DNA from 3 places in the Promicromonospora xylanilytica genome. Region 3 is predicted to be linked to each of the others. Evidence: predicted binding sites of a transcription regulator. Region 3 holds the regulator's gene; each other region holds the start of a gene.

The links. Region 3 encodes LexA, which represses DNA repair genes until DNA is damaged. Its sites were predicted from a motif close to TCGAACANNTGTTCGA; they were not measured.
Region 1: ACYVK7_RS10830 (HNH endonuclease signature motif containing protein) is a predicted target of LexA. The motif match lies at 3,374-3,389, and genes of this name have one in related genera.
Region 2: ACYVK7_RS09225 (DUF222 domain-containing protein) is a predicted target of LexA. The motif match lies at 1,346-1,361, and genes of this name have one in related genera.

What each region holds. Positions count from the first base shown of each region.
Region 1 covers NZ_BAAGRP010000007.1:668,274-677,842, reverse strand. Annotated here, with positions in the region: gene ACYVK7_RS10850 (multicopper oxidase family protein) at 1-1,375, shown strand, start outside; gene ACYVK7_RS10845 (HAD hydrolase-like protein) at 1,396-2,085, shown strand; gene ACYVK7_RS10840 (O-acetyl-ADP-ribose deacetylase) at 2,166-2,693, opposite strand; gene ACYVK7_RS10835 (GNAT family N-acetyltransferase) at 2,690-3,169, opposite strand; gene ACYVK7_RS10830 (HNH endonuclease signature motif containing protein) at 3,435-5,306, shown strand; gene ACYVK7_RS10825 (DUF6596 domain-containing protein) at 5,323-6,552, opposite strand; gene ACYVK7_RS10820 (YciI family protein) at 6,572-6,952, opposite strand; gene ACYVK7_RS10815 (DNA gyrase/topoisomerase IV subunit A) at 7,033-9,510, opposite strand.
Region 2 covers NZ_BAAGRP010000007.1:313,908-323,476, forward strand. Annotated here, with positions in the region: gene ACYVK7_RS09225 (DUF222 domain-containing protein) at 1-1,341, opposite strand, end outside; gene ACYVK7_RS09230 (MFS transporter) at 1,443-2,600, opposite strand; gene ACYVK7_RS09235 (dihydrolipoamide acetyltransferase family protein) at 2,766-4,157, opposite strand; gene ACYVK7_RS09240 (alpha-ketoacid dehydrogenase subunit beta) at 4,154-5,155, opposite strand; gene ACYVK7_RS09245 (thiamine pyrophosphate-dependent dehydrogenase E1 component subunit alpha) at 5,155-6,294, opposite strand; gene ACYVK7_RS09250 (Lrp/AsnC family transcriptional regulator) at 6,450-6,944, shown strand; gene ACYVK7_RS09255 (YciI family protein) at 6,966-7,340, opposite strand; gene ACYVK7_RS09260 (cupin domain-containing protein) at 7,414-7,764, opposite strand; gene ACYVK7_RS09265 (ArsR/SmtB family transcription factor) at 7,879-8,868, shown strand; gene ACYVK7_RS09270 (ThuA domain-containing protein) at 9,026-9,569, opposite strand, start outside.
Region 3 covers NZ_BAAGRP010000074.1:135,236-144,804, forward strand. Annotated here, with positions in the region: gene ACYVK7_RS23510 (ABC transporter substrate-binding protein) at 1-323, shown strand, start outside; gene ACYVK7_RS23515 (carbohydrate ABC transporter permease) at 326-1,297, shown strand; gene ACYVK7_RS23520 (carbohydrate ABC transporter permease) at 1,299-2,186, shown strand; gene ACYVK7_RS23525 (ATP-dependent DNA helicase) at 2,220-4,334, shown strand; gene ACYVK7_RS23530 (L-lactate dehydrogenase) at 4,345-5,334, shown strand; gene lexA (transcriptional repressor LexA) at 5,422-6,237, opposite strand; gene ACYVK7_RS23540 (LysM peptidoglycan-binding domain-containing protein) at 6,428-6,874, shown strand; gene nrdR (transcriptional regulator NrdR) at 6,995-7,465, shown strand; gene ACYVK7_RS23550 (DUF5302 domain-containing protein) at 7,611-7,847, shown strand; gene betC (choline-sulfatase) at 7,990-9,501, opposite strand; gene ACYVK7_RS23560 (sugar phosphate isomerase/epimerase family protein) at 9,494-9,569, opposite strand, start outside.

The sequences.
Region 1 (9,569 bases), on a different contig from region 3:
GTCGGAGGTCGTGGACGGGACGCGCGTCTTCTCGCTCACGGCGCAGGAGGGCGAGACCGAGTTCCGGCCCGGTACCGCGACCCGGACGTGGGGCTTCGACGGCGCCTACCTCGGCCCCACCCTGCGCGCCGAACGCGGCGAGCGCGTGGCCGTCGAGGTGGCGAACGACCTCGACGAACCGACCAGCGTGCACTGGCACGGCATGCACCTGCCCCCCACGATGGACGGCGGGCCCCACCAGGCGGTCGAGCCCGGAGCCACCTGGCGCCCCACCTGGCGGATCGACCAGCCGGCCGCCACGCTCTGGTACCACCCGCACCCCCACGGCGCCACCGAGAAGCACGTCTACCGCGGTCTGGCCGGCCTGTTCCTCCTGGACGACGACGCCTCCCGCGCCGCCGACCTGCCGCACACCTACGGCGTCGACGACGTCCCGGTGATCGTGCAGGACAAGGTCCTCGACGAGAACGGGCAGCTCGAGCTCTCGGACGACGGCAGCGAACCCGGCACCCTCGGCGACGTCGTCATGACGAACGGCACCATCGGCGCGTACCACGAGGTGACCACCGAGCGCGTACGGCTGCGCCTGCTCAACGGGTCTACGGCCCGCACCTACCAGCTCGGCTTCGCCGACCGGGAGATGGACCTCGTCGCCACCGACGGCGGGCTGCTGGACGCCCCGGTCCGGCTCGACCACGTGCGGCTCGCACCCGGCGAGCGCGCCGAGGTGGTCGTGCGGCTGCAGCCCGGCGACACCACCCGCCTGCACTCGTTCGAGGCCGACCTGGGTGGCGTCGTCGTCCCGTTCGCGATGGGGGCCAACGACGCGTTCGACGTGCTCGAGCTGCGGGCCGCCGACGACCTCGCGCCGTCGCCGGAGCCCGCCTGGGACACCTCGGCCCACGCGCACCAGGACACACCCCACGAGGCGGACGCCGCCGTGACCCGCACCTTCGAGCTCGACGACCGCAGGATCAACGGCCGCCGCATGGACATGGGGCGCATCGACGAGGTCGTCACCGAGGGCAGCACCGAGATCTGGGAGGTGCGCAGCACCGTGCCCATGCCGCACAGCTTCCACGTGCACGACGTGCAGTTCCGCGTCCTGTCCGTCGACGGCGACGCCCCACCGCCCGAGCTCGCCGGGCCCAAGGACACCGTCTACCTCGAACCGCAGCGCACCTACCGGCTGCTCATGCGGTTCGACGACTACACCGACCCCGACGTGCCGTACATGTACCACTGCCACATGCTGCTCCACGAGGACGAGGGGATGATGGGCCAGTTCGTCGTCGTCGAACCGGGGCAGCAGGCGGGGACACCGCCGGACCACGGGCGCGACGCCGCCGCGGACACCCACGCGGGGCACCACTGAACGTGTGGCACGCTCGTCCGGTGACCCTCTCGCTCCCCACCCGCGCCACGCACGTCCTGCTCGACCTCGACGGCACCCTCACCGACTCCGCCCCCGGCATCATCGCGTCCCTGCGCGTCGGGTTCGCCGACGCGGGCTTCGCCGTCCCCGGCGACGAGGTGCTGCGCACCTTCGTGGGCCCGCCGCTCGGGGCGAGCATGACCGCCATCGGCCTGTCCGACGCCGACGCCGCCACCACGATCGCCGCCTACCGGCGCGACTTCGAGGTGCACGGCATGTTCGACAACTCCGTGGTCCCCGGATTTCCCGAGGCGCTCGCGGAGCTGCGCGAGGAGGGAGTGACCCTCCTGGTCGCCACGGCCAAGCCGGAGCACTACGCGCGGCAGATCGTGGAGCACTTCGGGCTCGACGTGTACCTGACCGGCGGGCTCGACGGCGTGCACGGCGCGGCGGGCGAGGCAGCGGGCCTGGTCGAGGGCAAGGAGGTGGTGGTCGAGCGAGCCCTGGCGCACGCCGTGGCTCTCGGCGCGGACCCCGGCCAGGTGGTCATGGTGGGCGACCGCGAGCACGACGTGCACGCCGCCGCCCACCACGACGTACCGACCATCGGCGTGACCTGGGGCTACGCGGCACCCGGCGAGCTGGAGGCCGCCGGCGCCGCCGCGCTCGCCACGACGCCGGCGGAGCTGCGCAAGCTGCTCACGAGCTGAGTCACCTGCGCCGGGACGTGCAGGTGCCGGTGCTCGACGGTATCGAGGCGCCGCGCCGCATCGTCCAGGACGACCGCCCGTCACCCGGCGTGCAGTGCCGTCTCGAAGATGTCCCGTGCCCGCTCGTCGAGGACCACGAACCGCACCTCGTCCGGGCTGGCCTCCGGGTGCTCGGCGAGCCAGCCGCGGCAGGTCGTGACGGCGATCCGGGCGACGTCCCGCACCGGCCAGCCGTAGGCGCCCGCGCTCACGGCAGGGAAGGCGACCGAGCGGACGTCGAGCTCAGCGGCCACGTCGAGCGACCGCGCGAAGCACGACGCGAGCAGGGCGGGATCGTCCTGGCCGCGGTGCAGGTTCGGTCCGACGGTGTGGATCACCCACGCCGCCGGCAGGTCGAACGCCGGGGTGGCGACGGCATCGCCGACGTCCAGGCCGTCCCGGTGAGAGGTCTTCCGCAGCCGCCGGCACGCTTCGAGCAGGCGCGGCCCCGCCGCCGCGTGGATGGCGCCGTCGACCCCGCCGCCGCCCAGGAGCAGGGAGTTCGCCGCGTTGACGACGGCGTCCGTCGCGACGTGGGTGAGGTCACCGACCTCGACGGAGATGCTCATGCGCTGACCTCCTTGGTGCTGGTGCTGGTGCTGGTGCTGGTGCTCGAGGGGCTCGACCCCCGGCGTTCCATCCACCGGTACGCCTCGTCGACCGGTTCCCAGCCGAACTGCTCGTAGAGCCCGTGGGCGTCGGCCGTCACGAGCACCGTACGGCGGAGGCCGAGCGGCTCGAGGTCGGCGACGATGCCCCCGACCAGCAGCTTGCCGATCCCGCGGCCGCGTAGCCGCGGGTCGACGATCACGTCGGCGAGCCAGGCGAACGTCGCGCCGTCCGTCACGACGCGCGCGAACGCCACCTGCTCGCCCGTGCCGCCGTGGAAGACGCCGTAGGGGCGGGAACCCGCGATGGCGGCGTCCATCACCTCGCGCGTGCGGCCCTCGGCCCAGTAGGTGTGCCGCGAGACGAGCTGGTGCACCCGAGCGGGGTCGATCCGGGCGGGGTCGGTGGAGAACTCGTAGGTCGAGTCGTCGTTCATGAGGTGGAGTAAACCACCGGACACCGACATCCCCGGGCGGCATGCGGGTGGGTGCCGAGCGCTGCCGAGCCTGGTCGGCGGTGCCGCGGGCAGCGCGGCCAGGGCTCCCGCGGCCATGGGGTCGACACGGCGGGCAGCAGCTCGGTGCGGCTTGTTTCTGCGGACAGCAGACGGCCGGGCGGATGTCAGTGGTGGAGGCTAGGGTCGAACAGACGTCCGCAGAGATGGTACGTCTACCGATCATCGGCCGAGGGGGTGGGCAGGCATGGGAACCAGGCAGAACACGGCCACGAGCGGCGCCACGGTGCCGCCCGGTGTCATGGTGCCGCCCGGCGGCCCGTTCGAGAACGAGCCGCCCGACGCCGTGCCGGTGCCGTTCTGGCCGGTCGACGTCCTGCGCCAGGCCCTGACCGGTGCACCGGGCTCGCGCCTGGCACGTGTCGTCGCCGAGGCGGTCGACGCGGACGACAACCTGGGAGCCGGCGCCGCGGGCGACGGTCCGCTGGCCGACCTGCCCGACGACGCCCTGGGCGACCTGGTCACCGCGTGCGCCCGACTGCAGTCGTGGGCCGCCGGTCTGCAGGCCCAGATCGTGGCGGAACGCGCCGCGAGGGAGTCGCACCCGCTCGCACACAACTCCCTGGTCGGCCAGGTCACCAGTGAGCTGGTGGTGACCGAGCCGGAGGCTACCGAGGTGGTCGTGCGTGCCGAGAGCGGTGCTCAGCATCCAGCAGTCATCAGTGCCCTGACCTCGGGGCGGATCGACGTGCGCAAGGCTCACACACTGCTGCGCAGCGCCTCCCAGCTGACGGTGGCCGAGCGGGCGGAGGCGATCGCCCGGTTCCTGCCCCACGCGCCGCGCCGCACGTGGCGGTGGCTGCGGGACCGGATGCTCGCGTTCGCCAAGTCCCGTCACGGCGCCGCGGAGACCGCCAGAGCGGCGGCCCAGCGACGCGGCGTGCAGCTGGACCGGGCGGAGAACGACATGGGCTGGCTGTCGGCCTACCTGCCGGCCGTGGACGCCGCCGCGGTCTGGAACGTCGTGGACGACATGGCCCACCAGCTGCGGCACGCCGTGGGTGAGGAACGCACGCTGGGCCAGCTCCGTGCCGACTCCTTGACCGGGATCGTCACCGGCCGTCTCCTGCCGGCCGACCGGTACGCGGACACGGACGCGGACACGAGCCCCGGGACGGACGCGGACACGAGCACGATCCACGGCACGGACACGGACACGAGCCCCGGGACAGGCACGGGTGCCTCCCCGCAGTCGGGCACGGACAGGCGACCGGACCCGAACGGTGCCGACAACCCGAACGGTGCCGACAACCCGAACGGCGCCGACAACCCGAACGGCGCCGACAACCAGGCCGGTGCCGACAGCGAGACCGGACCGGTGTGCTCCTGCGGAGGCCGGGCGCCGGTCGTACAGCACGTCGTGCAAGAAGTGGTGCGGCCTGTGCGGGTCACTCCGACCCGTCCCGTGGTGCGGGTCACCGTCTCGGCCGGCACGCTGCTCGGCCTGGACGACGCACCGGGCGAGCTGCGCGGGTTCGGTCCGATCCCCGCTGACGTCGCCCGCGCCGTCGCGACCGACGCGACCTGGCAGCGCCTTCTCACGGACCCGAGCACCGGGATCCTGACCGACTACTCCACGACCACCTACCGGCCCGGCAAGGTGCTGAGCGCCGCCGTGCAGGCACGGGACGAGACCTGCACGTTCCTCTTCGGCTGCGACAGGCCCGCCGTCTGGGACGACCTGGACCACATCATCCCGTTCGACCACGATCTCGACCCGGCCACGCTGCCACCCGGCACCCCAGGGCAGACCCGGGCGACGAACCTGCACGCCCTGTGCCGCAAGCACCACCTGCTGAAGACGCATGCGGGCTGGGGTGTCGTGCGCGACCCCGGCACGGGGGTCACGACCTGGACCACGCCCACCGGACGACGCCACGAAAGGCCGCCGACCGTACTGGACCCCCACGTCGATCTCGACCGGGTCGATCCCGACACCAGCGGTGACCTCGCTCTGCGCGCCCTCACCGGCCGACGGCTGCTGCCCCGCAGCTACACCACCTCCGCGCCGGCAGCGGCTCCCGGCGCGGACGTTGAGCGGAGCGACCCACCGTTCTGACTCGCGACCTCCGGGGCTATCCGGCATGCCGGCGGCAGAACTCGCGCAGCGGGCCGGCCGGAAGGACGTCCAGCAGCTCGCGGTACCGGGCCGCCGCGTCGTCGGTCCGACCGGTGCGGCGGGCCAGGTCCGCCAGGGCGAGGCTGGCGTCACGGGCGGCGTACGCCGGCCCGTCGGCGACCAGCTCCTCGAGCTCGCGCTCGACCGGCCCGAGGTCACCGCCGTCGCGCATCGCGAGCCGGCCCAGCACGACGAGTCGGGCCACGCGGGTCGCCGGCGACGGCCATGTCCGCAGGAGCGCGTCATAGAGCTGGGCGAGTCGCGCCCAGTCCGTGTCCTCCGCATCGATGGTGGTCGCGTGCACGCCGGAGATCGCGGCCTCCAGCGCGAACCGGCCCGGTGTACGCGGGGAGCGCGTGCGGGCGATCGCCGCCGTGGCGTCGGCCAGGCCGGCGGACAACAGACGCTGGTCCCATGCCGACCGGTCCACCTCGTCGAGGGGCAGCGCGACGCCGTCGCGCACGCGGCCGGGACGCCGGGCCAGGCCGAGGCGGCACACGGCACGCAGGCCGAGCGCCTCGGGATCGTCCGGGTACTGGGCGACAAGTGCCTCGGCGAGTGTGAGCGCGTCGCGGGCGGGGTCCTGCGTGACGTCGGTGGGCGCCGGAGCATCGCGCTGGCCCACCGTGAACAGGCCGGCGACGCAGGCCAGCACGACGGGCAGGCGGGCGTCCCGCGCCGCGCCGTCGGGCACCGCGAACTCGCCGCGGGCGCGGGCCAGCGAGGTCTTGGCCCGCGTGAGGCGTGCGGCGGCCGTAGCGTCAGCGATCCCGAGGTGTCCCGCGATCTGCCGGATCGTGAGGCCGCAGACCACCCGCATCGCCAGGACCAGCTGCGCGCCGGAGGCGAGGGCGTCGTCGCAGGCGACGAAGAGCAGCGCGAGACGGTCGTCGAGATCGTCGCCCGGCGCGGTCGGCGTGTCCGTTGCGACCACCTCCGGGCGCGCGAGCTGGGGCTGGATCCGCCTGAAGACCGCCTGGTGCCGTACCGCGTCGAGCCAGGTCCGGCGCCCGACCTGGACGCACCACCCGACCAGGTCCTCGATCACGCCGTCCGGCTGGGCCGCCGCCCGCGCGAACGCCTCCGCGGCGTACTCCTCACCGCTGTCCAGGCTGCGGGTGGCCACGGCGAGCGACCGCACCACCTGGGGCCAGGCGGTGCGGAACGCCGCTGGGTCGATCGGCACCGAGCGGTCCTGCTGCCTCTTAGGAACCGAAGCGCATGACCTTGCGCCACTCGACCACGTTCGTGCTGGGGACCAGTCCCGCGATCTTCCGTGCGGTGGCCTCGTCGCACTCGACCTCGTAGTAGCCGGTGATCACCTCGTTGGTGTCGGTGAACGGCGCGTCCGTGTAGACCGGTTCGCCACCACCCTCGCCAGGCGTGACCCATCCGCCGTACCTGCTGTTCTGCAGGGCGTTGCTGCCGGTGATCTTCGCCCCGAGCTCGGCCACCGCCTCGGCGAAGCGTTGGTGCGCCGCCATGTCCTCGGAGAACTGCTGCTCGTTGGCCTTCTGGTTCTCCGGTAGGTAGGCGTCGGAGTCCCAGTCGGTCTCGCGGATCAGGAACATCCAGGTGTCGGTCATGTCCAGCTCCTCTTTCGGGGAATGTTGACACGCCTTGGACGGGCGAGCCACGCCGGAATCGACACCACGGCCGGAACGGGTCAGCCGATCACCGCGACCGGCACCGAGATCGGGGTCCCGGACCCGTCGCGCCGCTCGTCCACGTCGGGCAGGTCGACAGGCTGGCCACCGGCACCGAGCGCACGCGGGGGAGCGGCACCCACCCAGGCCAGGATGAGACCGTCCTCGCCCTTCAGCAGCCGCTGCGACCGCACACCGCCCGTCGCGCGGCCCTTGCCCGGGTACAGCGCGAACGGGGTCACCTTGCCCGCGCCCGCCTCGATCCCCGGCAGCGCGTCGCCCGCCCCGGCGATGGTCACGACCGTGGCGTCGACCCCGGCCGGGACCGCGCCGAAGAACACCACCCGGCGGTCGGCCGCGAGCTTGATGCCCGTCATGCCGCCCGCCGCGCGGCCCTGCGGCCGTACCGCGGAGGCCGGGAAGTGCAGCAGCGACGAGTCATCGGCCAGGAAGACCAGCTCGTCGTCGTCGGACACGACGGCGGCGCCCACCACGGTGTCCCCCTCCTTGAGGGCGATCACCGGCCACTCGTCGCCCTTGGCCGGGGCGTCCGACGGCGCGACACGCTTGACGACGCCCTGGGCGGTGCCGACGGCGATGGTCGGCGCGTCCGGGCCGAGCGCGGTGACGGTCCGCACCACCTCGCCGTGCTCCAGCTCCACGAGCTCGCTCACGGGGATGCCGCCCGACAGGGACGGCGCGCCGTCGGTGGGGGGCAGCGAGGGCAGGTCCAGCACGGAGACCCGCAGCATGCGGCCGGCCGACGTCACGAGCCCGACCTGGCCACGGGTCGTGGCCGCGGCGTCGCCCCGCATGGCGTCGTGTGCGGCACGGTTGCCGGTACGGACGACCGGGGCGTCGTCCGGCAGCCGGGCCAGCAGGCCCGTCGCCGACAGCAGCACGCGCGTGGGGAGGTCCTTGATCTGCAGGTCGATGGGCTCGACGGTCTTCTTGCGCCCGTTCGCCGGGGCGACGGCGACGGAACCGACCGACCCGCCCGCCGCGTCCAGCAGCACGGTGCGGCGCGGCGTGCCGTAGGTCTTGGCCACCTCGCCCATCTCGGTGCTGACGACACGGCGCAGGAGCTTCTCGTCACCGAGGATCTGCTCCAGCTCGGCGATCTCGCGGCGGAGCTCCTCCGCCTCCTTCTCGAGCTCGACGCGCGAGAACCTCGTCAGGCGCCGCAGCTGCAGGTCCAGGATGTAGGTGGCCTGGGGCTCGGACAGGTCGAAGATCTCACGCAGCCGGTCCCTGGCGATGGCGGCGTCGTCGGACGACCGGATCACCTGGATGACCTCGTCGATGTCGAGGATCGCGACGAGCAGGCCGTCCACCAGGTGCAGCCGCTCGAGGCGCTTGTCCAGGCGGTGCTGCGACCGGCGCCGAACCACGGAGATGCGGTGGTCCACCCAGACCCGCAGCATCTCGAGCAGGCCGAGGGTGCGCGGCTGGCCGTCCACGAGGGCCACGTTGTTGATGCCGAACGAGTCCTCGAGCGGCGTCACGCGGTACAGCTGCTCCAGCACGGCGTCCGGGTCGAACCCCGTCTTGACCTCGATGACCAGGCGCATCCCGTGCGTGCGGTCAGTGAGGTCCTGCACGTTGGTGATGCCCTGGATGCGCTTCGCCTTGACGCCGTCGGCGATCTTCTCGATCACCTTCTCCGGCCCCACGAGGTACGGCAGCTCCGTGACGACGATGCCCTTGCGGCGCGGGGTCACGTTCTCGATCCGCGCCGTGGCACGGGTGCGGAAGCTGCCCCGGCCGGTGCGGTACGCGTCCCGTACGCCCTCGAGCCCGACGATCTTGCCACCCGTGGGCAGGTCCGGACCCGGCACGAACCGCTGCAGGTCCTCGAGCGTTGCCTCGGGGTTCTTGATCAGGTGCTGTGCGGCGGAGACGACCTCGACGAGGTTGTGCGGCGCCATGTTCGTGGCCATGCCGACCGCGATGCCGGACGCCCCGTTGACCAGCAGGTTCGGGATCGCGGCAGGGAGCACCTCCGGCTGGGTGAGCTTGTTGTCGTAGTTCGGCACGAAGTTCACGACGTTCTCGTCGAGACCCGTGGTCATCGCCATCGACGGAGCGGCCAGGCGGGCCTCGGTGTACCGCGGCGCCGCGGGGCCGTCGTCGAGCGAGCCGAAGTTGCCGTGCCCGTCCACGAGCGGCAGCCGCAGCGAGAAGCTCTGCGCCAGGCGCACCAGCGCGTCGTAGATGGGCGCGTCACCGTGCGGGTGGAGCTTTCCCATCACCTCGCCCACCACGCGCGAGGACTTCACGTGCGCACGGTCGGGGCGCAGCCCCATGTCCGACATCATGTACAGGATGCGGCGCTGGACCGGCTTGAGGCCGTCGCGCGCGTCGGGGAGAGCTCGCGAGTAGATGACGGAGTAGGCGTACTCGAGGAACGAGGCCTCCATCTCCGAGGCGACGTCGATGTCCACGACCTTCTCGTGGATCTCGCTCTCGTCGAGCGGCTGCGACGGCTTGCGCGCCATGGTTCGTGGGGCTCCTGGAATCTGGGGTGGTCTCGGACAGGCAAACCGTACCGCGCGCC
Region 2 (9,569 bases), on a different contig from region 3:
ACCCGTGAGCAGCCCGGACAGCGACGTTGTACCGGCCGTGCCCGTGGCGCCGACCGCGCCCGTGCTGGTGGTGCCAGTCGTGCTGGTCGTGCCAGTCGTGCTGGTCGTGCTGGTCGTGCTGGTCGTGCTGGTCGTGCTGGTCGTGCTGGTCGTGCTGGTCGTGCCAGCCGTGCCCGTGGTGCCAGCCGTGCCGGTGGCGCCAGTGGTGCCGGTTGGGGCTCGGCGTGTGGTCGTGTGCCCGCAGGTCACGCAGAGGCCGTCGCGGGTGCGGGTGACCTGGGTCTCCAGCTCGGTCCAGGACACCGTGACATGTAGGTGCGGGGCGATCGCCGCCCCCGGCGAGGCCTGGTTCGTGTCCAGCACGACGCGGGCCACATCCGCCAGGGCTTGCGCCCGCCGCTGCCCCGTGGTGCGGGTGTCCTCCGCGGCCGGGGCACCCATCACCGCGGTCAGCGCGCTCTGGACCAGCAGTCCGTGTTCGTCGGTGAGGAAACCAGCCACGTGATACCCACCCAACGTCTTGGACAGGTCCAGGAACTCACCCCGGGCCGCCTTGTCGTCCTCCACCTCGTCGGTATCCGGGTCCGTCACCGACGCGAACCTGCGCGCCACCACCCGGAACTGATCCGCGTTCAGCACGTTCGCCTCCCGCAGGACCAGACCCTCACCCGTCACCAGCGTCCCGTCAGCGACCGCGTCCTGCAGCACCCGGGTGACCACCGCACGCGTGCGGGACCCGTCCGGGTCATCCACGGGGAAGTCGACGGGCACGGTCTGCACGAACTGTTCCGGCGTCGTCGCCTCTCCGGTACGGGTATCGATCAGCCACGCCAACGCATCCGTACGCGTCTCACTGGTCGGGGCGACCTGCGTCAACACCCGGACATGATCCACACCCACGGTTCCCGCGACCAGGCGTTCCCGGGTCACCGGCAGTGCGGTTGCCAGACGACGGGCGATCAGCATGTCCTTACGCGCCGTCCCAGCCGAGACACCCTCACGGACACGGAGCCAGGACGCGAACGTACGCGCCATCCCGCCCGACCGCCACGAACCTTCCGCCTCGATCCTGGGCAGCACTGTGTATCGGACACCGTCCAACCGGCCGGTCACCTGCCGGATCCGGGCATGCGCGTCGACCAACCGGCCCACACTGGGTGCGTCCCACCCCTCCAACACCCCCGGGTCCGTCAGGACCGCGAGATCAGCTACCGCGGCCTCGATCCGCGCCAGCGCGTCCTCGACCGACCGAGCAGCAGGCAGAGCACCAGGCGCCGTCCCATCCGTCGGCTGACCCATCAGCACCCACCCCCTTGCCCGTCGCCTGTTCGCCGATCCCATTATCTCGAACACTCGTACGTATCGCAGGGTCAAAATAGAATCTGTGGATAACTCTTCACGACCTGGTCGGGATGCCTGACCGCCCGGAGGCTGTGGCAGTCTCAGCCGGGACCCCGGCGAACGAGGGCGATACTCACGCCGCTGAGGGCCGCCGCCGCGGCGAACGTGGCAGGTAGACCGATGGCGTCGGTGGCGAAGCCGATCGCGGGCGGTCCGCCGAGGTAGGCGATGTACCCCACGGCACTGACCCGCGCGGTCATCGTCGCGGCGTGTCCGGGCGCTGACCGGCCGGCCCGGGAGACCGCGATGGGGAAGACCGGGCCAAGGAACAGCCCGACCAGGCCCATGGCCACGACCATGACCAGCGGATGGGCGACCAGGGAGCCGAGCACCACGAGGCAGATCACGACTACGGCGACGGTCGTCAGGACCCCATGTTCCGTGAAGCGGTTCAGCACGGCGTCACCGGCCGAACGAGAGATGAACATCGCCAAGCTGAACAACGCCAGAGCGGTGGCCCCCAGGGAGGCCGGCGCTCCGAGGTCACGGGTGATCAGCAGAGCCGACCAATCGGTGACCAACCCCTCGACGAGCAGGCCGGATACCGCCAGCACCGCAATCGCCACCGGCAGGCCGAAGCGCCCGTTTCGGGCAAGGGCGGGGTCGGCGTCTTCGACCCCTCGGGCGCCGGGGTTCAAGGGTTGCGACCACAACGCCGGCGCGCACACCAATGTGAGGCCCACAAGGACGACGGTGACGGCGAGGAAGTGCTCGGTCACCGTGCCACCCCCATGCGTGGCGGCCACGCCTCCCAAGGCTCCGGCGAGCACGCCCAGGCTGTACCCACCGTGCAACCGGGACAAGACCCGGTGACCGGTGAGCTGCTGGTAGGCGATACCGGTGGTGTTCATTGCGATGTCGAGGACGCCGCTGGACGCCCCGAGCAGCATGAGCACGCCGGTCAGCTGCCATACGTCCTCGACGAGGCCGATCAAGGGCAGCGACGCGCTGAAGAGCAGCGCGGTCATCACGCAGACCGGTCCCGACCTCACCCGGTCAAGGATCCGGGCGGTGAGCAGCAGTGCGGGGACAGACCCTGCGGCGACACCGAACAGGGCAGTGCCCAATTCGCGGTCGCTGAGATCCAGAAGCTGCTTGACCTCTGGTATCCGCGGGGCCCAACTGGAGAGAACAGCCCCGTTGAGAAAGAAGACAGCCCAGAGCCGGGCGGCGAAAGAACGGTTGTGTGCCAGATGCAAGGCGACCCTCAGGCCGCCCTGACGACTGTTCGCCTTTCCCCCGGACGGTCAGGAGAGGCGGCCTGTGGCACGACAACGCTCTCACGCCACCAACGAGGCATCAAGCCCGTAGAGCGCGTGTTAGAAGGGCGGCGCCGCTGAACACCACAGCCCAGCGGCACCCCGTCAGAGCCGCACGATCGCCGCGGCGGGGTGCTCGACGGCGTCGGCCACCGAACGCACGAACCCGGCCGCGGTCGCACCGTCGCACACCCGGTGGTCGAACACGAACGACAGCTGGGCGATCTTGCGCGGCACCAGCTGGCCGTCGACCACCCACGGCCGGTCGATGATGCGGCCGAGGCCCAGGATCGCGACCTGCGGGTGGTTGATGATCGCCGCGCTGCCGTCCACCCCGAGGCTGCCGTAGTTGTTCAGGGTGAACGTGCCGGCCGTGAGCTCCTCCGGCGTCGCCCTGCCGGCTCGTGCCCGGGTCGTGAGGTCGCGCAGGGCGGTGTCGAGCTCGGTCGTCGTCATCGAGCCGGCCCCGAGCACGGCGGGCGCGACGAGCCCGAGCTCGCTTTGCACGGCGATGCCGAGGTTGATGACGTCGGGAACGACGATCTCGTCGTGCTCAGCGTCGAACCGGGCGTTGAGAACCGGGTACTCCTTGAGGCCTGCCACGACGAACCGTGCGACGTACGCGAGCAGGCCAGGCCCTGGGCCGGCCGGCGTGCGGGCGGCCTCGCGCAGTTCCCAGAGCGCCGTGGCGTCGACGTCGACCCAGACCGTCGCCTCGGGGATCTCCGCACGGCTCCGCGAGAGCACCCGGGACGCGGCCCGTTGGAAGCCGCTGAGCGGGATGCGCCGCTCGCCGGGAGCGCTCGGGACGGGCACCGCGGCGCTCGGGACGGGCGCCGCACTCGGCACGGCCCCGGGCGGAGCGGCCTGAACAGCGGGCGCGGGCGCCGCAGCAGCTGCCCGCGCGCCCTCGACGGCGGCCCACACGTCGGACCTGGTGACCACCCCGCCGGCGCCGGTGGGCCGGATCGTGTGCAGGTCCAGCCCGGCCTCGCGGGCCAGTCGCCGGACGATAGGCGAGACCACCTTGACCGGCCGGTCGTCCGGCACGGCGGCGGGGGCCACCGGCGGTGCGCCGCGCGGCCGGCGTCGGCGACCCGAGGCGGCCCGCGCCGAGGTGCCGTACCCGATGAGCACGTTGCCCGAGCCGGCCTGTTCCTCCTCGCGATAGGCCTCGGCGGCCTCCCCATCGCGCGCAACCTCCCCATCGCGCGCCGCCTCCCCATCGCGCCCGGTACCGACCTCCTCCGGTTCGATCGTGATCAGCGGCCTCCCGACCTCCACGAGCTCGCCCTCTGCCGCGTGCAGCACGCCGACCCGGCCGGCGTACGGGCTGGGTACCTCGACCACGGACTTGGCGGTCTCGACCTCGACCACCGGCTGGTCGACGGCAACGGTGTCACCCTCGGCGACCAGCCACTGCACCACCTGGGCCTCGGTCAGTCCTTCCCCGAGGTCGGGCAGGAGGAATGTCTGTGCGGTCGCGGTGCTGGTCACGCGTCCTCCCACTGGAGCTCGTCGACGGTGTCGAGGATCCGGTCGACCGACGGGAGCTGGAAGTGCTCGAGCTTCGGCGGCGGGTACGGGATGTCGAACCCGGTGACGCGGCGCACCGGTGCCGACAGCGAGTGGAAGCAGCGTTCACTCACCCGGGCCGCGATCTCGGAGGCGACGCTCGCGAAGCCCGCCGCCTCCGCGATGACGACCGCGCGGCCCGTCGACTCCACGGCCGCGCACACGGTCGCGTCGTCGAACGGCACGATCGAGCGCAGGTCGACCACCTGCAGGCTCCTGCCGTCCCCCGCGGCCACCTCGGCCGCCTCGAGCGCCACCGGCACGGCCGCCCCGTAGGCGATCAGGGTGGCGTCGGTGCCCGGCCTGCGTACGACGGCCGTACCGATGCCCGGCCCCGCGCTACCCAGGGCGACCTCGCCCTTCGCCCAGTAGAGCTTCTTCGGCTCGAGGAAGACGACCGGGTCGGGCGACGCGATCGCCTCGCGCAGCAGCGAGTACGCGTCCGCGGGGTTCGACGGCGCGACGACGTGCAGGCCAGGGGTGTGGGCGTAGTAGGACTCCGACGAGTCGCAGTGGTGCTCGACCCCGCCGATGCCGCCGGCGTACGGGATCCGGATGACCAGCGGCAGCCCCACGCGACCGCGGGTCCGGTTCCGCATCTTGGCGATGTGGCTCGCCACCTGCTCGAACGCGGGATAGGCGAAGGCGTCGAACTGCATCTCGATGACGGGACGCATGCCGTTCATGGCCAGGCCGACGGCGAAGCCCGCGATCCCCGCCTCGGCGAGCGGTGTGTCGAAGCAGCGGTCCTCCCCGAACAGAGCCGTGAGGCCGTCGGTGACCCGGAAGACGCCGCCGAGCGTGCCGACGTCCTCACCCAGCACGAGCACCGAGGGGTCCTCCGCCATGGCGTCGTGCAGGGCCCGGTTGATCGCCTGCGCCGTGCTGAGCGTCGCGCGCTCCACCGTGGTGGTCGTCATCAGCGGGTCTCCACTCTGCTCTGCGGGCCACGGCCCTGCGAGTCACGGCCCTGCGAGTCACGGCCCTGCGAGTCACGGCCCTGCTGATCCCTGCTGAGCTCGTCCCTGACCTGGGCGAGCTGTTCCTCGAGCTGGGGCGTCGGGCGGTCGTAGACGTACCGGAACAGGTCGTCGGGGTCGGGTTCGACGTCCTGGTTCAGGCCGTCCCGCATGCGGCGGGCCACCTGCTCCGCGGCCTCGCCGAAGGCCGCTGCCCGCGCGTCGTCCAGCACACCCTCGACCCGCAGGTACGCGTCCAGCCGCGCCAGCGGGTCCTTGGCCGCCCAGGCCGATACCTCGTCGTCGGCGCGGTAGCGAGTCGCGTCGTCGGCGTTGGTGTGCGCCTGCATGCGGTAGGTCAGTCCCTCGACGAGCTGTGGCCCCGCGCCGCCGCGGGCGCGCTCGACCGCTCCGGACAGGACCGACAGGAGCGCCGCGAGGTCGTTGCCGTCCACCTGTTCACCCGGGACGCCGTAGCCAACTCCCTTGTGGGCGAGGGACGGGGCCGCCGTCTGCCGGGCCAGCGGCACCGAGATCGCGTACTGGTTGTTCTGGACGAAGAAGACGACCGGCGCCCGGAAGACCGCCGCGAAGTTCAGCGCCTCGTGGAAGTCGCCCTCGCTCGTGCCGCCGTCGCCGCACATCGCCAGCACCACGACGGGCTCCCCGCGCAGGCGCGCCGCGTGCGCCACGCCCACGGCGTGCGGGAGCTGCGTGGCCAGCGGCGTCGTCAGGGGTGCGACGTGCTGCTCGTACGGGTCGTACCCGGAGTGCCAGTCGCCTTTGAGCAGGCCGAGCGTGTCGACCGGGTCGACCCCCCGCGCGGCGACGGCCGCGGTGTCCCGGTAGGTGGGAAAGAGCCAGTCGTCGGCGGTGAGCACCTGTGCCGCCGCGACCTGGCAGGCCTCCTGCCCGAACGACGACGGGTAGACCGCGAGCCGACCCTGCCGCACGAGCGCGGACGCCTGCTCGTTGAAGCGGCGGGCGGCGATCATGCCCGCGAGGCCCCGCAGCAGCGCATCGGCCGCGGGCAGGCCCTCCGCGGCCGTGGGACGGCCGTCCGGGCCGAGGAGCATGACCGGCTCCCGGGACGGGAGCATGCGATCTGGGTCACTTGCCCTGCCTGTGATGCCTGTCATATAGATATGATCGTCAAGGTTCTCTCCGGAATCCATCAACGGCGACGATCCAAGAGAACGTCCAGCAATATGCTGGTCATGCGATCCAAATGTCCACCGGCGAAGGAGCTGAGGGCGTGGCCGCAAGACAAGTGGAATCGAGTCTTGACGACGTCGACCAGCGCATCGTCGACGAGCTGCGGCAGGACGGCCGCATGTCCATGCGCACGCTGTCCGAGAAGCTGCACATCTCGCGTGCCAACGCCTACGCGCGCGTGCGCCGCCTCGAGTCGACGGGCGTCATCCGCGGCTACCGCGCGGACATCGACCCGGTGCTGGCCGGCCTGGGCACGTCGGCCTACGTCACGGTCAACCTGGAGCAGGCGGAGTGGCGCTCGGTCCGGGAGGAGCTGCGCAGGCTCCGGGGCGTGGACCACATCGGGCTGGTCGGGGGCGAGTTCGACCTCGTCCTGCTCGTCCGCGCACGGGACAACGCCGACCTGCGGCACCTGATCCTGGACCAGATCCAGGGCATGAAGGGCATCGTGAACACGCACACGCTGCTGGTGTTCGAGGAGCCGATCCCCGCCGGGCCGGGGCCGGCAGCCACGCCGTCCGGCGATGACCGCTGACCCCGCCCGGCGTCCGGTCCGCTACTGGGGCTCCTCCTGCAGGGCACGCACCTCGATCCGCGACTGCAGGGCCGCGGAGGCCCGCTCGGCCCAGCCGAGCGCGGTCTCCTGGTCCGCGACGTCGATGATCCAGAACCCGCCGACGTACTCCGGCGCGTCCACGAACGGACCAGGGACGCGCTTCGGTTCGGCGCCGGTGGCGTCGACGGTGATCGCGGTCGACGGCGGGTGCAGCCCGCCCGCGGTCACCCAGGCCCCGGACTCGGTCAGGGCGGTGTTGAAGGCGCCGACGGCGGCGAAGACCGCCTCCAGCTCCGCCGGGTCCATCTCCTTCATCGACTCCATCGTCGGTTCCTCTGCCGCGTCGTGCGGCATGGTCAGGAAGTACTGGGTCATGGGACTGCTTCCCTTCTGACTGGTTGCGCTGAATTCTGGTCGTGCGCGCGACGGCGGGCAACACCTGCCGCCGTCATGCTTCGGGAGCGAACTCCTGGATCATCACCGGCGAGGCGTGGATGCAGACCATCCGGAGCGTCCCGGTACCGGTGTTGGTGAAGCGGTGCCACGTGTCCGCCGGTGCGACGGCGGTGTCACCGGCGCGGGCGACGAAGGTCGCGTCGCCGACCACGATGGTCGCCTCGCCCTCGAGCACCGACCAGGTCTCGTCGTACGGGTGCCGGTGGAGGCTCGGGCCCCGGCCCGGGTCGTTGGTGACGAGGAAGAACGACACGTTGGCCCCGTAGGACGCACCCTCGAACCGGAGGGTGCGGCTGTCGCCGATGCGGATGCTGTCGGCGGGGATCGGTGCGGAGCTGGGCATGAGATTCCTTTCAGCGGGATCTTCGACGGGACCTACAGCGGCACCTTGAGCGGGTGTCGCGTCCTGATGGCCCCACTCTCCGCCCGACACGGCACCACTGACTACGCTTTCGACGTGGATCGAAAGTACGTGGAGTTCCGGCTCGGTTCGAGCGACATCTCGGCGGTGCGGTTCGGCATCTCCCCCGGGCACGAGCTGGTCCATGCGGTGCGGACCACCCTGCGCCCGCAGAGCGCACCGCTGCACTGGGGGTGGTTCCGCGGTCTGGACACCAGGCCGTCCGGCGAGGCCTTCCGGCTGATCGCCACGATCTGCGGCGTGGACGGCTACCTGCCCGACTTCTTGACCGCCACGCCGTCGGGCGACATGACGCCGGAGGAGGAGGCCGAACGGCTCCGCCAGGTCCCCGCCGAACGGCTCCGGTTCGACCTGGAGAAGATGGTGCTCCGCTCGACCGGCGCCAGGCAGCAGGAGATCCGCGACCTGATCGCGGCGCCCGACCGCGCCAGGACGCGGATCGTCGGGGCGTGGCAGGAGGTATGGGACACGCTGCTCGCACCCGTCTGGCCGCAGATGCTGCGCCTGCTCCGAGCGGACGTCGCGGTCCGCTCGCGGCGCAGCAGCGACGCGGGGCTCGCCGAGATGGCCGGCACCCTGCACTCGACGGTGACCTGGGCCGACGAGATCGTCCGCGTCCAGATGCGTCAGCACGAGGAGGTGGTCGACTGCGGCGGGACCGGCCTGGTGCTGGTCCCCTCGGTCATGATGGCCACCCGCGGCTGCGCCGTGCTCACCGAGCGCCCGGCCCAACCCACGATCTTCTACCCTGCGCACGGTGTGTCCGAGACCTGGCACCGCGACGGCGCCGACGCCCTCGCCGCACTCACCGCCCTGCTCGGGGCGGCCCGCGCCCGCCTCGTGCTCGAGCTCCAGCAGCCGCTTTCGACGTCCGAGTGCGCCCGGCTGACCGACCTCGCGGTGTCCACCGCGTCCCACCACCTCACCGTGCTCCGCGACGCCGGCCTGGTCGACAGCCGCCGCACCGGTGTGCGCGTGCTGCACACCCGCACGCCGCTGGGCGAGGCGCTGGCGGGCGTCCGGTAGCCGACGCGGTCGGGCTGGCCGGGCGGGTCGGGCTGGCCGGGCGGGTCGGGGGGTCGCCATCTCTGGAAGCACGACCGGACGCGGACGGCCCGAGGCGTCTCGCCCCGGGCCGCCCGCGTCCGTCACGCGTCCGTCCCGCGTCCGTCCACGAGTCGGGTCAGCGCCGCTCGCCCTTCCGGGCGACGTCGCTCTGTGCGGCGGCGCGGTTGATGTCCCGTCCCTCCTTCTCCGTCAGCACGCCGTCGCTCTCGAGCTCCGCCACCACGGTTCGTACGTGCTTGATGAACTCGCCGCGGTTGCTCCAGTCCTGCTCGTCGAGGATCCGGTCGTTGACCGTGCATCCGTCACCGGCGTCATGGTTCGGCACGCCGCTGTCCACGTCTCCCACGACCACGGTCGCGCGCTGGTCAGGATCGGTGCACGCACCCGGTCCGGCAGGGTCCCCGGGCTCGATCTCCATCCAGTTCACCCGCGCCTTGCTGTCCGGGAAGACGAGATGGAGCGGGAACGTGCCCTCCGTGGGCAGCAGGTCCACCGTCACGGTCTGCCAGGCCGCGGCGTCGTCCGCCACCACGATGCTCGCGTCGCTCCCCCGCTCGGACGAGTCGACCGCCGTCGCGCCGCCGTCCTCGTCGAACTGGTACCACGCCAGGTTCCCCCCGCCGACGTCGCCGCCGGCGCGGCCCACCAGGGACTGGACC
Region 3 (9,569 bases):
CCGCCGTCGCGGAGGCCGAGGTCGCCGCAGAGACCGACCAGCCCGTCGGCGCCCCGGCCCTGCCGATCTTCGACCGCGCGACCTACGAGGAGCAGCAGAGCTGGATCAAGGACCTCGTCAACGTCCCGCTGGAGAACTTCGCGCCCATGACCGACGAGATGTTCGACCAGCCCGTCGTCCCCGAGCCCGCCGTCGCCACCCAGGACGTGTACGCGGCGCTCGACCCCGTGGTCCAGGCGGTGCTCACCGACGAGGACGCCGACGTCGACGCACTGCTCGCCGACGCCCAGACCCAGGTCCAGGGCCTGCTCGACCGCGGCTGACGATGACCACCCTGTCCAGCCCGATCCGGACGACGACGGCGGCCACCCCGCCGTCGTCGTCCGTGCCCCGCAGGCGCGGCCGCCGCGCGCCCAGGGAATGGCTGCGCGACGGCGGCCTGAGCACCCTCGTCATCGCCCTGCCGATGATCCTGGTGTTCGGCGTGTTCTCCTGGTTCCCGATCGGGCGAGCCCTGGTCATGAGCGTCCAGGAGACCAACCTGGTCACGGCCCCCGTGTTCGTGGGGCTCGACAACTTCGCGTACGTGCTGCAGGACCCGCTCCTGGGCAAGGCCGTCGCGAACACGCTCTGGTTCGCCGTCCTCGCCCTCGTCTTCGGGTACCCGATTCCCCTGGCCGCCGCCGTGCTGATGAGCGAGGTGCGGCGGATGCGGGGCCTGTTCTCCGCCCTGGCGTACCTGCCCGTCGTCGTGCCGCCCGTCGTGGCGGTGCTCCTGTGGAAGTTCTTCTACGACGCGTCCGACACCGGCGTGTTCAACACCATCGCCGGCTGGGTGGGCCTCGGCCCGTACCCCTGGCTGCAGGACGCCTCCAGCGCCATGCCGTCCCTCGTGCTCGAGGCGACCTGGGCGGCGGCGGGCGGCACGGTCATCATCTACCTCGCCGCGCTCGTCGGGGTACGCACCGAGCTCTACGAGGCCGCCGAGGTGGACGGCGCAGGGGTGTGGCGCAAGATCTGGCACGTCACCCTGCCCCAGTTGCGCGGCGTCCTGTTCATCACCCTGATCCTGCAGATCATCGGCACCTCGCAGGTGTTCCTCGAACCCTTCCTCTTCACCGGCGGAGGACCCAACAACGCCACCCTCACGATCCTGATGCTGATCTACGACTACGCGTTCGGGAGCAGCCTCGGCGGCAACTACGGGGCCGCGACCGCCCTGAGCCTGATGCTCGCCGGCGTCCTCGCCGTCCTCTCCGCGGTGTACTTCCGCGTGACCCGACCCTGGAGCAGCTGACATGGCAGCCACCCTCGAACGCGGCATCGTCTCGTCCCACGACAGGCGGCGGCCCAGCGTACGGAACTCCCTCGGGGTGCTGCAGGGCGGACTGCTGGTCGCCCTGGTCGTCGTCGGGCTCGGGCCCGTCCTCTGGCTCGCGAAGGCGGCGGTCACCCCGACCCAGGAGACCCTGCGCGAGCCGCTGGGGCTGTTCCCCACCGGCGTCGACTGGGCCAACCTCGCCACCGCCTGGACCCGGGCCGAGATCGACCACTACTTCGTCAACACCCTGATCCTGGCCGTCGGAGCCTGGTTCTTCCAGATCCTGGTCGCCACCACCGGCGGCTACGTGCTCTCGGTCCTGCGCCCCCGGTACGGCAACGCCATCTTCGGGCTCGTCCTGGCGACGCTCTTCGTGCCGTCCGTCGTGCTCCTCGTGCCGCTGTACCTGACCATCCTCGACGTGCCCATCGTGCACGTGAGCCTGCTCAACACGTTCTGGGCCGTCTGGCTGCCCATGGGCGCCAGCGCGTTCAACGTGCTGCTGGTCAAACGGTTCTTCGACGGCCTGCCGCGGGAGATCTTCGAGGCCGCCCGGGTCGACGGCGCCGGACCGTTCCGGCTGCTGTGGAGCATCGTGCTGCCGATGTCCAGGCCGATCCTCGGCGTCGTCTCGGTGTTCGCCGTCATCGCCGCCTGGAAGGACTACCTCTGGCCGCTGCTCGTGCTCCCCGACCCGGCCAACCAGCCGCTGTCCGTCCGGCTGCCCGCCATCGCCCCCTACCTGGAGCTCGACGTGTTCCTCGCGGCGCTCGCGATCTCGACGGTGCTGCCGATCGCGCTCTTCCTCGCCTTCCAACGCCTGTTCCTGAGCGGCGCCGGACTGGGCGGGGCGGTCAAGGGATAGCACTCCGGGCGGCGTCCTGTCCCTGTGGACGACATGGGGTGCGTGTCGGTGGTCGCGCCTAGGATCGAGAGTGTGACCAGCCTTCCCGACGCACCTGCCGCACCCGCCTCCGACGAGCCGATTCCCGACGTCGAGGAGCTGCTCGACCTCGCGGTCGGTGAGCTCGGCGGTGGGCGCCGGGACGGCCAGCACCGGATGGCGGTGGCGGTCGGCGAGGCGATCGAGAAGGGCGAGCACCTGCTCGTCCAGGCGGGCACCGGTACCGGTAAGTCGCTCGGTTACCTGGTGCCCGCCGTCCGGCACGCCGTGGCCGCGCAGAGCAAGGTGATCATCTCGACCGCGACGCTCGCCCTGCAGCGCCAGGTCATCACGCGCGACCTCCCGCTGGTGGCGAAGGCGGTGGCGCCGCTGCTCCCGCGCGAGCCGCGCATCGCGCTGCTCAAGGGCTGGCACAACTACTTGTGCGTGCACAAGATCGGGGGCGGGTACCCCGCTGACGAGCCCACGCTGTTCGACCTGCCCGGCGGCGAGGACCACCCGCGCACGGAAGAGCCCGCGGCGTCCGGCGGGGCGCGCGGGCGGCGCAAGGACGACGGTGCGACGCTCGCCGACCACGTCCGCCGGCTGCACGAGTGGGCGGGGGAGACGGAGACGGGTGACCGTGACGACCTGGTGCCCGGCGTGCCCGACCGGGCCTGGCGCCAGGTCTCCGTGACCGCCATGGAGTGCCTGGGCGGCAAGTGCCCCATGCTCGCCGAGTGCTTCCCGGACAGGGCGCGCGCCATCTCGCGGGACGCGGACGTGGTGGTCACCAACCACGCGATGCTGGGCATCGCGGCGACGGGCAGCCCCGGGGTGCTCCCTGAGCACGACGTCGTGGTGGTCGACGAGGCGCACGAGCTCACGGACCGGGTGACGTCGTCGGCCACGGTGGACCTGTCCATGGCCTCGGTGGAGAACGCCGCACGGCTGGCCCGCCGGCACGCGGGCACCAACACCGACGCCCTCGACCAGGCGGCGCAGGCCCTCGGGACCCTGCTCGTCACGGCGCCGGCCGAGCGGTTCCCCACCGGCCTGCCGGACGAGCTGCGGACGGCCGTCGGCGCGGTGCGGGACGCGGCGCGCGAGGTGCTGAGCACGCTCAAGCCGGACACCGCCGGCGGAAAGGGCCAGGCCCAGGGCCAGCCCGAGCCGGGGCTCAAGATGGCGCAGGGGGCGATGCTCCAGCTGTTCGAGACGGCCGAGCGCATGGCGTTCCAGGACACGAGCGCCGACGTGCTGTGGTGCTCGCGCCCCGACAACGGCTGGGGCGGGTTCGGCGACAACGTGACCCGCCTGCACGCGGCACCGCTCCACGTCGCCGGCCTGATCCGCACGCACCTGCTGGGCGAGGCGACCGGCGTCTTCACGTCGGCGACTCTGGCGCTGGGCGGCACGTTCGAGCCGGTGGCGGGCACGCTGGGCCTCAAGGGCGAGGACGCCCCGCCGTGGCGGGGACTGGACGCGGGCAGCCCGTTCGACTACCCGCGCCAGGGCATCCTGTACACGGCGCGGCACCTGCCGGCGCCCGGCCGCGAGCCCACGACGGAGGCACAGCTCGACGAGATCGCCGAGCTCATCACGGCGGCGGGCGGCCGTACGCTCGGCCTCTTCTCGTCCCGGCGTGCGGCCAACGCGGCCGCCGAGGCGATGCGGGAGCGGCTGGACTTCCCGATCCTGGCGCAGGGCGACGACCAGCTGCCCACGCTCGTGCGCCAGTTCGCCGACGACCCGACCGCCTGCCTGTTCGGCACGCTGTCGCTGTGGCAGGGCGTCGACGTGCCGGGGCCGTCGTGCCAGCTCGTGCTCATCGACCGCATCCCGTTCCCCCGCCCCGACGACCCGGTCAAGGCGGCCCGAGCCCGGGCCGTCGAGCAGGCCGGGGGCAACGGGTTCATGGCGGTGTCCGCACAGCACGCCGCGCTGCTGCTCGCACAGGGGGCCGGGCGTCTCGTGCGGAGCATGGACGACCGCGGGGTGGTCGCGGTCCTGGACCCGCGGCTCGCGACCGCGCGGTACGCGTCGTTCCTGACCCGGTCGATGCCCGGGTTCTGGCCCACCACGGATCCAGCACTCGTTCGCGCCGCGCTCGCCCGGCTCGACACATAGCCTGGAACACATGGCAGCCCACCCGGACGTCCAGGACACGGAGCCGTCAGGTTCCCGTACCACCAAGCTGGCCGTCGTGGGCGCGGGGGCGGTCGGTTCGACCCTCGCCTTCGCGGCACTCACCCGAGGTTCGGCCCGCACGATCGCCCTGCACGACGTGAACCGGGCCAAGGTCGAGGCGGAGGTGCTCGACCTGCGGCACGGCCTGATGTTCACGTCGCAGGCGCAGGTCGAGGGCTCCGACGACGTGGCGGTCTGCGCGGGGGCGGACGTCGTCGTCGTGACCGCCGGGGCGAAGCAGAAGCCCGGGCAGACCCGAACCGACCTCGCCGAGGCGACCATCGGGCTGATGCACCAGATCCTGCCGGGGTTGGTGGAGGTGGCGCCCGACGCCACGTATCTGATGGTGACCAATCCCGTGGACGTGGTGACCTACGCGGCCCTCCAGATCTCCGGCCTGCCGCGGGAGCGACTGTTCGGCAGCGGTACCGTCCTGGACTCCTCGCGGCTGCGCGTCGTCCTCGCCGAGCGCTGCGGTGTGGCCGTCGGGAACGTGCACGCGTACATCGCCGGGGAGCACGGCGACTCCGAGATCGCGCTGTGGAGCTCCGCCACGATCGGCGGCGTCCCGTTGCTGGACTGGGTGCCGCTCGGCGACAGGCCGCCGATCGACGCCGCCGTGCGCGCGGAGGTGCACCGCGAGGTGGTCGACTCGGCCTACCGGATCATCGCGGGCAAGGGGGCGACCAACTACGCCGTCGGCCTGGCCGCGACCCGCATCATCGAGGCGGTCCTCAAGGACGAACGCCGGATCATGCCGGTGTCGTCGTTGCTGGACGACTATCACGGCATCGGTGACGTCTGTCTGTCCGTGCCGTCCCGCGTCGACCGGCGCGGGGTCACCGACAACGTGCGGGTCCCGCTGTCCGACGACGAGCTGACGGGCCTGCGCGCCTCGGCGGACAGCGTGCGAGCGGTCCAGAAGCGCTTCGGCTTCTAGGGGCGTGCCCGGGCGGCGAGAACGGGGTGGTGTTCCTGCTGTGGACCCAGCAGGAACACCACCCCGTTCTCCATCGGCTGTGCAGCCCTAGAGGCTGCGCAGGACCGCGACCACGCGGCCCAGAACCTGAGCCTCGTCGCCCGGGATGGGTTCGTAGGCGGGGTTCTGGGGCAGCAGGAACACGTGCCCGTCCGTCTGCTTGAACGTCTTGACCGTCGCCTCGCCATCGATCATGGCCGCGACGATCTCACCCTGCTCGGCGACGTTCTGGCGCCGCACGACGACCCAGTCCCCGTCGCAGATCGCCGCGTCGACCATCGAGTCGCCGGCGACCTTGAGGAGGAACAGCTCGCCGTCGCCGACCAGCTGACGGGGGAGCGGAAAGACGTCCTCCACGACCTGCTCGGCCAGGATGGGGCCACCGGCCGCGATCCGGCCGACCAGCGGCACGTACGACGGCGGCGGGGTGCTCGCGTCGTCAGGTACCGAGCCGCCCCAGTGGACCTGGCCGCTACGCCGCGGCTCGGGCCAGTGGATCTCGCCGCGGCTCGGCTTGTCGACCTGGTCCGCCAGGGGCTCGACGAGCTCCATCGCACGCGGTCGGTTCGGGTCGCGACGCAGAAAGCCCTTCTTCTCGAGCATCTGGAGCTGGTGCTTGACGCTCGACGGGCTGGCCAGCCCGACCGCCTCGCCGATCTCGCGCATCGACGGCGGGTAGCCCCGCGTCTCGAACGACTGCCGGATCGTGTCCAGCACGAGGCGCTGCCGCTCGGTGAGGCGGTCCGTCGGTGAGATCGCGTGCACGTCGGCGACCGCCTTGTCGCCCGGCGCGTCCAGCGTGGCGACGCCCGAGAGTGCCGTGTCGACGGCTCTCGTGTCGCTGGTCCCGTCCCGTCCCGTCATGCCCGTGCCCCTCCCGTTCCGACAAATGTTCTCCTCTGCGCGACCCACTCTAGATCACAAACCCGCTCGGCTCAAACGAATGTTCGAGCGTGTCTCGACATCGACGGTGTCCCGTGCTACACAATGGTACGGGCGTTCGACGAACGTTTGTATGAACGGCAAGAACTCAGTCACTCTTCGAGGAGGGGCCATGGGGGACGTGATCCCGTTGCGGCAGTACACCCCGACGTATGGGCAGGCGTACGCGCCGACGTACGGCCGGGCGCTCGCGCCGGCGGCCGGACCGGTAGTGCACCGGGCGTATCCGCCGGCCCGGGCGCGAACGATCGCGGACCGGCTCGGCGTGGCAGGCCTGCGGCTCACCCGGCGAGGCCGGGTGGCGCTCGTGCTGCTGGCCATGCTCCTGCTCGCGCCGATGATCACCTGGGGTGCCACGGCGGTGGCGAGCGCCCCTGGCGAACCGACGGAGGTCCGGGTGCACGCGGTGCAGCCGGGGGAGACCCTCTGGGGCTTCGCCCGAGAGATCGCGGAGCCTGGTGAGGACGTGCGGCACGCCGTCGGGCGGCTCCAGGAGCTGAACCAGATGTCGTCGGGCGCTCTACGGGTCGGAGAGCTGTTGCTCCTTCCCAAGGAGTGACCGGAGGCCTCGATTCGTCGTCAAATGCTGCGGCGATGTTGCATGAGGGTGGTTTGCCCGCTTACCGTCGGGACGCGACCGGAGGCCTCCGGTCCGTGGTCGACCCACGCAGGAGTGAGCATGCACTGCCCGTTCTGTCGCCACGCCGACTCGCGCGTAGTGGACTCACGGACCGCCGACGACGGCCTGTCGATCCGGCGCCGACGGCAGTGCCCGAACTGCAACCGCCGGTTCACCACCGTCGAGACCGCCAGCCTGTCCGTGGTCAAGCGCTCCGGCGCCACCGAGCCGTTCAGCCGCGACAAGGTCGCCGCGGGCGTGCGCAAGGCGTGCCAGGGGCGGCCGGTGAGCGATGACGACCTCGCCATCCTGGCCCAGCGCGTCGAGGAGACCCTTCGCAGCAACGGCAGCGCCGAGATCGACGCGTACGAGGTGGGTCTCGCGATCCTCGGCCCCCTGCGGGAGCTCGACGAGGTGGCCTATCTCCGGTTCGCGAGCGTCTACCAGTCGTTCGACTCGCTCGAGGACTTCGAGAGCGCGATCACCTCGCTCCGTGCCGAGCGTGCCGAGCGGGCCGCCGCGCAGGCCTGACGGCGCACGGGCGGCCGTATGGGCGCCGGCGTGCCCAGGCCGGGGTCGCCCGCGAAAAATGTTGGCACCCACGTGTGCCGTAGTGCAGGCTGAGCGGACGACGGACCCGATCGAGGGACCCCCGGAACAAGAGGAGGTGATCGGTGTGACGGACGAGAAGCCCACTACCGAGGCGGCCGAGGCGGCCGAGACCCAGGGCGCCGAGGAGCCCAAGGTGGCGACGGCGCCGAGCTCGGACGCCAAGGCGAAGTTCAAGGAGGCGCTGGACCGCAAGAACGCGGCCCGGCACCGGACCGCCGCGGGCGACGTGAATACCGGTGCGGTGCACGGTTCGGAGACGACCGGCCCCGTGCAGAAGATGTTCCGCCGCAAGAGCGGCTGAGCCTCGGTGGTAGGGGCCGCCGACCTGGTGAACGACCAGGTCGGCGGCCTTCGTCGTACTCATGTGGCACCGGGAGGAAGCCGGTGCGATGCTCACCGAGTCCTGGGCTCCCAGGAGAGCCGCACGAGCGACATTCGCGTTCCTAGGTCTCTCGCCAGTACTGGGTGAAGATCCCCGGTGACGGGTCGTAGGCCCAGACCGTCCCTGTGGCGGCCATGGCGCTCCGAACCAGCCGCCGGTCGGCGAGGCTCCGCCGGATCCTGCGTTCGATGTCGTCCGGGTCGAAGCGACTGAGGATGTCGGCACGTGCCCTGGCGACCGCGTCCGCGTACCGGGGGTCGCCGGCGAGGTCATGCCTCTCATCGGGGTCGGTCGAGAGATCGAACAGCTGGTGACCGTGGCCGTGCACGTAGACGTACTTGAGATCCCCTTCGCGGCGCATCCAGCACGGGGCATACACACCCTCCGAGTGATACTCGACGAACACAGGCGCTGCGGGGATCTCCGCGTTGCGCAGCTCGCCGACGAGGCTGCGCCCGTCCTGCCGCACGGGTTCGACGCCCACCAGGTCGCACAAGGTTGACGTCAGGTCCACGAGGGACACCGGAGTCGCGGAGGTGACGCCCTGTGCCTCGACAGGGCCACCGCCGATGATCAGTGGTACCCGGGACGACCACTCGTAGAAGGTTCGCTTCTGGACCATTCCTCGCTCGCCCAGCATGTCGCCATGGTCGCTCGTGAACACGATCACCGTGTCGTCGGCGTGGCCGGTCTCCTCCAGCGTGTCGAGCAGCTCGCCGACCTTGTCGTCGATGTAGGTGACCAGGGCGTAGTAGGCCCGGCGCGTCCGGGCCACCTCCTCCGGGTCGGTGAGGTCCACGCCGTCGACGCCGTGCAGTGCGTCCACCCAGTCGTCCATCGGTGACCGGGGGAGTTCCGGGCTCGCGGGTACTCGCACGGGATCCGTCTCGGCGTCGGCGTACAGGTCCCAGTACTTCTGCGGGGCGAGGAACGGCTCGTGGGGGTGGTGGTACGAAGCCACCAGCAGCCACGGGTCCTGTTCCGGCTCTGTGGCCGGCATCTGCAAGGAACCGCGCCGGGACGTGCGCCGGGAGCGGAGATACTCCAGCGCTCGGTAATGGGCCTCCTCGTCGAACTGCAGCTGCTCGGTCCATTGCACGGGGCCCGAGGTGACGTAGTCGATCGCGATCGGTGGCCCGTCCGGGTTCCCCGGGTGTGCGAACCTGCCGACGGCGTCGCGGTCGGGCGTCCAGGCCAGCGTGCTCGGGAACATGTCGGTGGTGAGCCGCTTGGCGAACCCGTGCACCTGGTCGGCGCCCACGAAGTGCATCTTTCCGGCCAGGGCGGAGTCGTAGCCTGCCGTGGCGAGGTAGTGCGGCAGCATCGGGATGTCCGAGCTGATCGGCGCGGCGTTGTCCCAGGCGGAGTTCGTGGACGCGTACCGCCCGGAGAGCATCGAGCTGCGCGATGGTGAGCACACCGGGACCGGGCAGTATGCGGCGTCGAACCGCACGCCCCGGCGGGCCAGCCGCTCCAGGTTGGGCGTCTGTACCACCGGGTGGCCGTACACGCCGGTGAGGTCTGCGATCATCTGGTCGGCCATGATGACCAGCACGTTCGGACGGTCAGGCACGTCGGGCATCCTCTCGCTCGGTGAGCTGGGTGATCTCGCGAAGTTGCATGGCGGCTGTCCGCATGCCG